One region of the Mycobacterium sp. SMC-4 genome, then DNA from elsewhere that is predicted to be linked to it. Evidence: riboswitches for the same ligand, from Rfam matches in the RefSeq annotation. Region 1 holds a riboswitch; each other region holds the start of a gene.
What was found. Region 1 has a riboswitch for cobalamin ahead of KXD98_RS18670 (ABC transporter substrate-binding protein). Riboswitches for the same ligand answer to the same signal wherever they lie in the genome.
Positions count from the first base shown of each region.

Region 2: it holds a riboswitch for cobalamin, as region 1 does, so the genes downstream of both, KXD98_RS21415 (ABC transporter substrate-binding protein) here and KXD98_RS18670 (ABC transporter substrate-binding protein) in region 1, are expected to answer to the same signal.
Region 3: it holds a riboswitch for cobalamin, as region 1 does, so the genes downstream of both, KXD98_RS25940 (iron ABC transporter permease) here and KXD98_RS18670 (ABC transporter substrate-binding protein) in region 1, are expected to answer to the same signal.

Region 1 is NZ_CP079869.1:3,945,903-3,949,175, forward strand. Features, by position in the region: gene cysC (adenylyl-sulfate kinase) at 1-633, opposite strand, end outside; gene cysD (sulfate adenylyltransferase subunit CysD) at 666-1,595, opposite strand; cobalamin riboswitch at 1,673-1,809, shown strand; gene KXD98_RS18670 (ABC transporter substrate-binding protein) at 1,826-3,273, shown strand, end outside.
Region 2 is NZ_CP079869.1:4,495,919-4,499,191, reverse strand. Features, by position in the region: tRNA gene KXD98_RS21420 (tRNA-Arg) at 1,225-1,297, opposite strand; cobalamin riboswitch at 1,495-1,683, shown strand; gene KXD98_RS21415 (ABC transporter substrate-binding protein) at 1,744-2,766, shown strand; gene KXD98_RS21410 (trans-aconitate 2-methyltransferase) at 2,763-3,273, shown strand, end outside.
Region 3 is NZ_CP079869.1:5,419,162-5,422,434, reverse strand. Features, by position in the region: gene KXD98_RS25950 (cupin domain-containing protein) at 1-722, shown strand, start outside; gene KXD98_RS25945 (sucrase ferredoxin) at 779-1,609, shown strand; cobalamin riboswitch at 1,699-1,818, shown strand; gene KXD98_RS25940 (iron ABC transporter permease) at 2,056-3,069, shown strand; gene KXD98_RS25935 (ABC transporter ATP-binding protein) at 3,066-3,273, shown strand, end outside.

The DNA.
Region 1 (3,273 bases):
GATGTAGACCTCCTCGAGATGACTCAGCAGTGCCGGGCCCTCGTACCAGGGAGTCACGTCGGACTTGGTGACCACGTTGTCGCCGTTGAGTGCCGACAGCGGAATCGCGGTGACATCGTGGATGTCCAGCCGGGCGGCGAAATCGTGGAAGTCGTCCCGGATCTTCTCGAACTGATCCCGGTCCCAGCCGATCAGGTCCATCTTGTTGACGGCCAGCACGATGTGGCGAATACCCAACAGCGATGCCAGGAATGCGTGCCTGCGAGACTGCTCCAGCAGTCCGTGGCGGGCATCGACGAGCACAATGGCCAGCTGCGCCGTCGAGGTCCCGGTGACCATGTTGCGGGTGTACTGGATGTGGCCCGGGGTGTCGGCGATGATGAACTTGCGCTTTGCGGTCGCGAAGTAACGGTAAGCCACATCGATGGTGATGCCCTGCTCGCGTTCGGCCCGCAGACCGTCGGTCACCAGCGCCAGATCGGTGTAGTCGTGTCCGCGTTCCTTGGAGGTGCGCTCCACCGCAGCGAGCTGATCCTCCATCACGGCCTTGGAGTCGAACAGCAGCCGCCCGATCAACGTCGATTTGCCGTCGTCGACCGAACCTGCGGTCGCGATGCGTAGCAACGTCGCCATCTCAATTCCTCCCGTCGCTGCGCACGGCCATGTCAGAAATACCCTTCACGTTTGCGGTCTTCCATTCCTGCTTCGGAGATCCGGTCATCGGCGCGGGTGGCGCCGCGTTCGGTCAGCCGCGACACCGCGGTCTCGGCGATCACCTCGGAGACGGTGGCGGCGGTGGACTCCACGCAGCCGGTGCAGGTGACGTCGCCGACGGTGCGGAACCGGACGGTCTTCTCGACGATCGGCTCGTCCTTACGGGGCTGCATGAACTTGTGCACCGCCAGCAACATGCCGTCGCGCTCGAACACCGGACGCCGATGCGCGTAGTAGATCGATGGCAGCGCGATCTTCTCGGCACCGATGTAGGACCAGATGTCGAATTCAGTCCAGTTCGACAACGGGAAGGCCCGGATGTGCTCGCCTTTGCGATGCCGGCCGTTGTACAGGTTCCACAATTCCGGACGCTGACTCTTCGGATCCCACTGCCCGAACTCGTCACGGAAGCTGAACACCCGCTCCTTGGCGCGCGCCTTCTCCTCGTCGCGACGCGCCCCGCCGAATGCGGCGTCGAACTTGTTCTCCCGAATCGCGCGCAGCAGCGTGAAGGTCTGCATCGGATTGCGCGAGGGGATGGTCTCGACCACCCGGCCGGCGTCGATGTCGTCCTGCACCTTGGCCACGACCAGGCGCACACCCGACTCGGCCACGAGCTCATCGCGCGCCGCCAGCACCTCGTCGAAGTTGTGGCCGGTGTCGACATGCATGACCGGGAACGGCAGACGTCCGGGCCGGAAGGCCTTGAGCGCCAGATGCAGCATCACGATCGAGTCCTTGCCGCCGGAGAACAGCAGCACCGGCCGTTCGAACTCGGCGGCGACCTCGCGGATGATGTGGATCGCCTCGGCCTCCAGCGCGCGCAGGTGGCTGAGTTCGTAGCGCCCGGCGTTTCGGGTCAGCTCGTCAGTGGCGGTCATCATTTCCTCATAAAGTTGGTAGAACTGACCATATTTACAGCCATAGTCAGAAATGGTGCCCGATGAACTTCTGAACTGTCAACATTTCGGTGTTACATTGCCCTCGTTCGACGCAGGGGAACGCCGGTGTGAATCCGGGGCTGTCCCGCAACTGTGACCCGATCGCGGACCGCGACGGGGAGCCAGATCGCCTGCGCGACGTTCGACACCACGAGGATGGACGACAACAGATGAATATTGCCGACGACGCGATTCGTCGTACCTTCGGCCGTCGACGGTTCCTCGTCGGCGCGGGAGGCGCCGGCCTGCTGACCCTGGGCGCTCCCCTGGTACTGACCGGATGCAGCACTGGCGGACCGACCGGCGAACCGGGCTCGGGCGAGCCGATCCGCGGCGGCACACTGCGCACCGTCTTCGCGGGCACCTCGGCCAGCGCCGACGTGCTCGACCCTCACGTGGTGCCGCACTCGGCCGGCGGCGCGGTGTCCAAGAACGTCTGGGAACGGCTCGTCGAATACAACAACGACCTCACGCTGCGTTATCGGCTGGCCGAGTCGCTCCAACCCAACGCCGACGGCACCCAATGGCGGCTCAACGTGCGCCGGGGAGTGCGGTTCAGCGATGGCAGCCCGTTGACTGCGGCCGACGTCATGTGGAGTCTGGAGCGGATGCTCGATGCCGACAAGCCGTCGTCGGGCGACCTGTCCATGATCGACCTCGCGGCCACCAAGGTTGACGGTGAGCACGCGGTGGTCGTCACGATGAAAGAGCCGCTGGCCGACTTCGGCTCCGTGCTGGCCGGCTGGTACGTCTACGTGGTCAAGGACGGCAGCACCGATTTCGACTCGACGACGCTGCCCGTCGGCACCGGCCCGTTCGTGCTCGAATCGTGGTCGCCGGGTGACCGGACGCGGTTGGTCCGCAACGAGACCTATTGGGACGGACCAGGATACCTTGACGCCGTCGAGATCCTACAGATCGCAGCGACCGAGCCCCGACTCAACACCTTCCTGTCGCGGGAAGCCGACGTCGTCTACGAGCTGGCGCCCGCGCAGAGCAACGCCCTGCGCGAACAGCCCGATGTCTATCTGGTCACCCCGCCGTCGGGTGTGATGTCCGCCTTCCAGATGAGAGTGGACATGGCGCCGTTCGACGATCCGAGGGTGCGCGAGGCGATGCGGCTCTCGGTGGATCGTCAAGCGATCGTCGACTCGGTGTTCTACGGTTTCGCCGAGCAAGGCAACGACCTCTACGGCAAGGGCGCTCCCTTCTACAATTCCGGGTTGCCACAACGCTCCTGTGATCCGCAGCGGGCTCGCGAGCTGCTGCGCGAAGCCGGCCACCAGAATCTGACCGTCACCCTGCACACCGCCGATGTGAGTCCGGGCCAACTGGAGTCGGCCACCCTGTTCGCCGAGCAGGCCAAGCAGTCGGGTATCACCGTCGAATTGCAGACCGAGCCGGGCGACATCTACTTCTCACAGATCTCCGGCAATCGGCCACTGACCCAGTCAGGCTGGTGGAACTACAGTCTGGACTACTTCTACGGCCAGGCCCTGACCTCCGACGCACCCGACAACGGCACCGGCTGGCGAAGGCCGGACTGGGACCGGAAATTCTACGAAGCGCGCGCAACGATGGATGCAGATCGCCGCGCGGCGCTTTACGACGAACTGCA
Region 2 (3,273 bases), 550 kb from region 1:
AGGTCAGACGCGAGAACTATACGGGACTCGTCTATGCCTACCTCTGTCCGTGCCCATCGCTGGAATATGAAGCCCGAGTCGGTGGGATTCGGCACCTCACCGGTCGGCGCACTAACAATTACGGAGTCTAGGAAATCACGCCAGAGGCGCTGCTTTTCCACATAAGAAGAGCCAGGGCGTGAGATCTCGCACGACAATGCGTGCACAGTACTGGTGAACAGCTTGCGAACTTGCTTATCACTGATGAAGACGAAGGAATCGAGCAGGGCAGTAGCATGGTTAATGTGCTGAGTTGAGAACCCTTCCAGCCAACGGACCGGATTCACCCTATCCGCCTCAGGCCATTCGCGTACCCGCCGAAGGTACATCTTTGTATCAAGTATTTCGTCTGCGTCCACGCTGCCCCTTGATCCCTTCACCAGCCGTTATGGTAGCCCCGGCTGCTTCCTCGGTCATGGACCTTCGACGACCTACACCGCCGCGACGAGTTCGGCGTGTCCCCAGTGAATGAGTTCAACTGGTCTTTACCCGTGCTGTTGGTACATGGTTGTGCGGGTCGAGGGCGGAGCTTCGGCGAGAACATGCGGCAGTGGGGCCTGCTGGAATTCCTTCGGCACCGTCGGCGACTGCTCGCTGTCTCACCGCGAACGGTGGCTGTCGCTGATGGTTGTGAGGGCAATAGTTTCAGGTTGTCGGGTATTCGGCGTGTAAGTCGCCGTGGAACAGTCGCCCGTAGAAGGGGTTCATCCAGGGGACTTCCGAGCATTCCGAATATCATGGTGGTGTGTCGAAGGCAGCTCTATGCGCTACGCGCCGGTCCTCGGACTTGAGTGAGCATTCGGCTGAGGTGTTCGCCGAGGCTGAGGGTTGCTAGGCCGAGGTTCTTTGAGAGCCCCGCTGTGATCAGCGCGAACGGGACCGCGGTCATTATGTACTGCCAAAGTGCCCAACCGACGAAGTTGTCGTTGGTAAAAGTGGCGTCCCGAGTCATGAACAAGATAACTAGAGCTATCAAGCCCATTAGCATCCATGCGGTTCCCTGCACCCGGAAATGTTAATGGCGACGACGACTAACCGCGCGGTCGAAGTCTCGGTGGCGCAGCTGCAGCGTCTAAAGGACGCCATCCGATGCCAACGAAGCACCGACCAAGCACCGACCAGAGGGGAGGGTCTAGCAGTAGGGCAACCGCCCGGAAACATGTCCTGATCTGCAAAAACGAGAAGTGCCCCCGGCAGGATTCGAACCTGCGACACCGGCTTTAGGAGAGCCGTGCTCTATCCCCTGAGCTACGAGGGCGTGGGACACCTTGAATCTAGTCGGTCGGAGCCCGCGATGGTTCTCGGGTCCCGTGGCAGGGGATGTCGGCCACGCGGTTGAGTGTCGGTGGGCCATCGGATACCTTATTGAAAATGGTTTTCAATAAAGCGGACGGGCGCTGGCGGTCACGCGCGTCCAGCCCGGGGTCTACCCATGCCACCACGTCGCCGCGCGAGGTATGGTCCCAGCGAGCTAGTTGCACCCACCTCGGTTGGGTCAGGGAATCCGGTGAGAGGCCGGAGCTGACGCGCAGCGGTATGGGGGACGGGCGGAGCAGCGGCCACTGGACCCGGCGACGGGTCTGGGAAGGCGCTCCGACTGGACGATCCCGAGTCCGAACACCTGCTGGCTCGGGCCCGGCGCACATTGCCGGGCTCGACTGTCGGATGGACCTCGCGATTGGGTCCCGGATCGGAAGGCGTCGGGTGTCTGGACGTTGGCGAAATATCGGATTGTCGGCTCTGCTGATCGGCCTGCTTGCCGGTTGCAGCGCTACCGCGGGTGCCCCTCCGGCCGCCGCCCCCGCGGGCCCCTCGGCTGGGAATTACCACGTCACGGTCCAGAACTGCGGCCGCACCGTGGTGGTGAACGCGCCGCCGCAACGGGCGATCACCATCGATCAGCCGGCAACCGAACTCCTGCTGACCCTCGGGCTTGCCGACCGGATGGTCGGTACCGCGTCGTGGAGTGACCCCGTGCTGCCCGATCTTGCCGCCGAGAATGCCAAGGTGCCCGTCCTGAGCAACGACCATCCGTCGTTGGAACGGGTGCTTAGTGAGAAGCCGGACTTCATCTACGCCATCTTCGACTGGTCGTTCACCGACGAGGGTGTCGCGCCGCGTGATCGCTTCGAAAGCCTCGGCGTGCCGACCTATCAGTCATCGAGCGAATGCACCGGCCAGAATGCGCAGCAGGAGCGGGCTTTGACACCGGATGACCTCTACGCTGAAATCAGCGATGTAGCAACAATCTTCGGTGTTTCCGAGCGTGGGGAAGAGCTGATCTCCTCCCTCAGCAGCAGAATGGCGACCGCAGCGGATGGCCTGGACGCCAACGGCCTCTCGTTGATGTGGTGGTATTCCTCGACGAAGGCGCCCTACATCGCGGGCTGCTGTGGGGCACCGGGCATCATCACCGAAGCCGTTGGTGCGACCAACGCCTTCGCCGACAACCGCCAACTGTGGCCGGAGATTTCCTGGGAGGCGATTCTGGACCGCGATCCCGACGTTCTGGTGCTGGCTGACCTCACCCGCGGCGACGATGGGGACAGCATCGCCGCCAAAATCGAGTTCCTGGAGTCAGATCCGGTCGCCAGTCAGCTGACGGCGGTGCGGGAACGACGGTGGATCGTGTTGTCCGGCAGCGAGATGGACCCGTCGCTGCGCAACGTCGATGCCGTCGAGAAGGTCGCGGCCGGGCTGCGCTCGCTGGGGATGGTCGATCGATGACCGCAGTCAGTGACCCCAGTGCGCTGCTCGCAGCATGGGATGCCCAGCAGGCCGCCTACATTGCTGACCGTGAAGGCCGATTCCGCATCATCGTCGAAACGGTCGGACTTGCCTGCGGTCGGGCACCGTTGGTGGTCGACTTGGCCTGCGGACCAGGGTCGTTGAGCGCTCGGATTCTCGACGCGATACCCGAGGCGACCGTGCTGGCCGTCGACCACGATCCGCTGTTGCTCGACATCGCCGCGCGCGCCGTCGGGGGAGTCCACGGCCGGCGAATGACCGTGTTGGATGCCGACCTGCAGGACGACGGTTGGACGGCGGCCGTGACCACCGCACTCGACGGGCGCGTGCCGGACGCGGTGGTGTCGACCACGGCCCTGCACTGGCTACCGCCCGACGAACTGGTCCGCGTCTACTGCGGGGCTTCATCACTGCTGGCTTCCGGCGGAGTGCTGTTGAATGGAGACCACTTCCGCTTCGACCACCGCCTGCCCAGGTTGCGCCGCC
Region 3 (3,273 bases), 1.5 Mb from region 1:
CACCGGTGCACGCCGATCCGTTGCCGTCCCAGCCGTGGACCGAGCATCGAGGCGCGATCGCCCGCCGCGTCGCCGACGACGAGCCGGTCATCGACACCGTGCTCGCTCCCGGCGATGCGCTGTACCTCCCGCGCGGCTGGATCCACTCGGCGCGGGCCCAGGACACCGTGTCGATTCACCTGACCGTCGGGGTGTCGGCGACCACCCGGCTGGATGTGGTGCGCGCGCTCGTCGACCAACTGGCAGACCACGAAGAGTTCCGCAGCTCCCTGCCGATGGCCCTCGATGCGACCAACCGTGACGAAATGGTCGCCACAGCAACAAAAATCCTGGCTGAACTGACAGCGACGCTGCGGGACAGCACCACCGAGCTGAGCGAGGGAGTGGCCACGCGACTGACACAGCAGTACGCGGAGCGGACCCGTCCGGTGGCGGTGCGGCCGCTGGCCGTCTTCGACGCGGCCGAACATTCCGCCACCGTTGCGGTGCGCTGGCGTGGCGGCCTGGTTGCCACTATTGGCCGACATCACGGCCGGGTGCGGCTGTGCCTGCCGGACCGCACCATCGATTTCCCCGACGTGTGCGCCGACGCGTTGGCTGCGCTGCACCGCGGCTCCGTGATGCGCGCCGACTCGCTGCCCGGACTGGATGCCGCCGACGGCGCGGTGGTGCTGAGCCGCCTGCTGCGTGAGGCGGTCGTCGTGCCGGTGGATCACCCGTGACCGATGTGGTGAAGCCGACGCCGTGCAGCGACCAGTCCCTGGCGCGCGGCGATCCGATGTATGGCACCGCCTCGGCAGGTCACACGTGGCTGCTGCTCGAGCTTGAGGGCGGCTGGGGGCCGTCGGCATTTCTGCAGTCGCCCAGTGTCATCGACCCGCAGCTGGGTCGTGCCGTCGTGCGCCGCGCAGAGGCCGCCAAGCTGCGCATTGCGGCCATCCGCCGGCACGGCCGTCGCTCGGCAACGCCGCGCTGGCGTTGGTATGTCGCGCACGCCGACCCAGGCGTCGAGTCGCTGTGGCACGGTGAGGTCGGTGATCCCCGTGAGTACCTCGAGGTGCCTCTGGACGGCTCCGGCGGTGAGCCGGTCAGCGGTCCGCTGGTGGCTGTCTGTGCGCACGGCAAGCACGATCAATGCTGCGCGGTGCGCGGTCGCGCCGCAGTGTCCGCGATCGCCGCGGCGTATCCCGAAAACACCTGGGAATGTTCACATTTAGGGGGCGACAGGTTCGCCGCCACCATGCTGATCTTGCCGGAGGGTTTGTGTTACGGCCGGGTGGACTCGACGGATGCGGCGGGTCTGGTCACCCGCTATCTCGATGGACGGCTGGACACCCGGTTCCTGCGGGGCCGCACCTCGCTTCCGCACGCCGTCCAGGCCGCGCAGCACTTCGCGCGTCTGGAGCTCGGCGACGACCGCATCCACGCGTTCGCGCCGCTCGACGTCGAGTCGGAGCAGGAGCTGACGCGCGTGGTCCTGCAGTACGACGTCGGTTCCGTGCAAATCACGCTGCGCAACAAGATGTCTGAGCCGCTCTTGTCACAATGCAGCGCGACTGTGGCCGGCCCGGTGCGCACCTTCGAACCGGTGTCTTTGGTCCACGGGTAGTCTGCCGCCCACCGGGGCCGTGTGACCCCGTGCGCGCGGCGCGGGGTATCCCGCGGTACCCTTTGCGCGGTAACAGCCGCGACGGGGTGAGGAAGCCGGTGTGATTCCGGCACGGTCCCGCCACTGTGACCGGGGAGCAGACCCCACGCGTGACCACGGCCCATGGGCTGGAAGGTCGGGGCGAGCGGCGATCCGGGAGTCAGGACACTGCGCCGCCGCGGGCCGGTGATACGGGGCGTGGAAACCCCGGAACGGAGAGCGAAGATGGATACTCATGCCCGTGTCAGATGGACACCCGCCCCGCGAGAGGCGGCTCTGGTCGTGTCAGTCCGGATCCGCGTCACCCTGACGTGATACGGGTGGCGGCCACCACTGGCCGCCGCCGGACATCTCCCCAGCACCAGCCGTCGGCCGGAGCACTATCGCCGGCGTGGTTTGCAGCGTTGATGCTTGCTGTCCTCACTCTGGGTCTCGTCTCGCTGGTCATCGCCGTCGGGATTGGCTCGGTACGGATTCCAGCAGACACCGTGGTGGAGGTGGTCCGAGCCAAAGTGTTCGGTCCGGCGGACTCAGCGGTGGCTCCGCATGTCACACAGATCATCTGGGACCTTCGGCTCCCGCGCGTCATTCTGGCCGCGCTGGTGGGCGCGGGGCTGAGCCTGGTCGGCGTGGCCGTACAAGCCTTGGTGCGCAACCCCATTGCCGATCCGTACGTACTCGGGGTGTCCTCAGGCGCCTCCATCGGTGCAGCCGCGGTCATCGTCTATGGGAGCGCACTCGGGCTAGGCATGTTGGGCCTGAGCGGTGCGGCATTTCTCACCGCCACTGTGTCGATGGCGTTGGTGTACCTGGTCGCTCGCCGGGGTCGGGCCGGGCTGGATCCGTTGCGGTTGGTGCTCACCGGGGTGGTCGCGGGTTATGTCCTGTCGGCACTGACCAGCTACCTCGTTTTCCTCGGCGACCCTCGGGGTGCCCAACAGGTGCTGTTCTGGCTGCTCGGCAGTTTCGAACGCGCACGCTGGTCGACACTTGCCCTTCCGGCGCTCGTCTTGGGGGTGGTGCTGGCGTGGCTCCTCATTCGGGCGCGGGCGATGGACGCTCTACTGGCCGGAGACGAGGCTGCCGTGACACTCGGTGTGCCGGTGGTCAGGGTGCGACTGGAGCTGTTCGTGGCCACCGCGGCGCTGACGGCGGTGATGGTCGCCGTCTCCGGAGCCGTCGGCTTCGTCGGCCTGGTCGTCCCACACATCGTGCGCGTTCTGGTCGGCGCACTGCACCGCCGGCTGTTGGTCGGTAGCGCGCTGTTCGGTGCGGCATTCATGGTGTGGGTCGACCTGGCGGCGCGTACGGTGGCCAGTCCGCAGGAGATCCCAGTGGGCATCCTGACCGCTCTTGTCGGCGGACCGTTGTTTCTGTACCTGATGTCTCGGCGGGACCGCCAACTGGACGGTGCGCGATGACGATCCCCGTCGATGTCGACGTGCGGGAGTTGGCCATCCGGGTTGGGGGACGGTTACTGATCGACGGCGTGAGTATCGCGGTGGAGCCGGGGTGCTGCGTGGGTCTGCTGGGTCCGAACGGCAGTGGCAAGTCCACGCTCCTCAAGACGATCTATCGGGTCCTCAACGCCGAGCGTGGGGATATCCGCCTCGGTGGCGTACCCG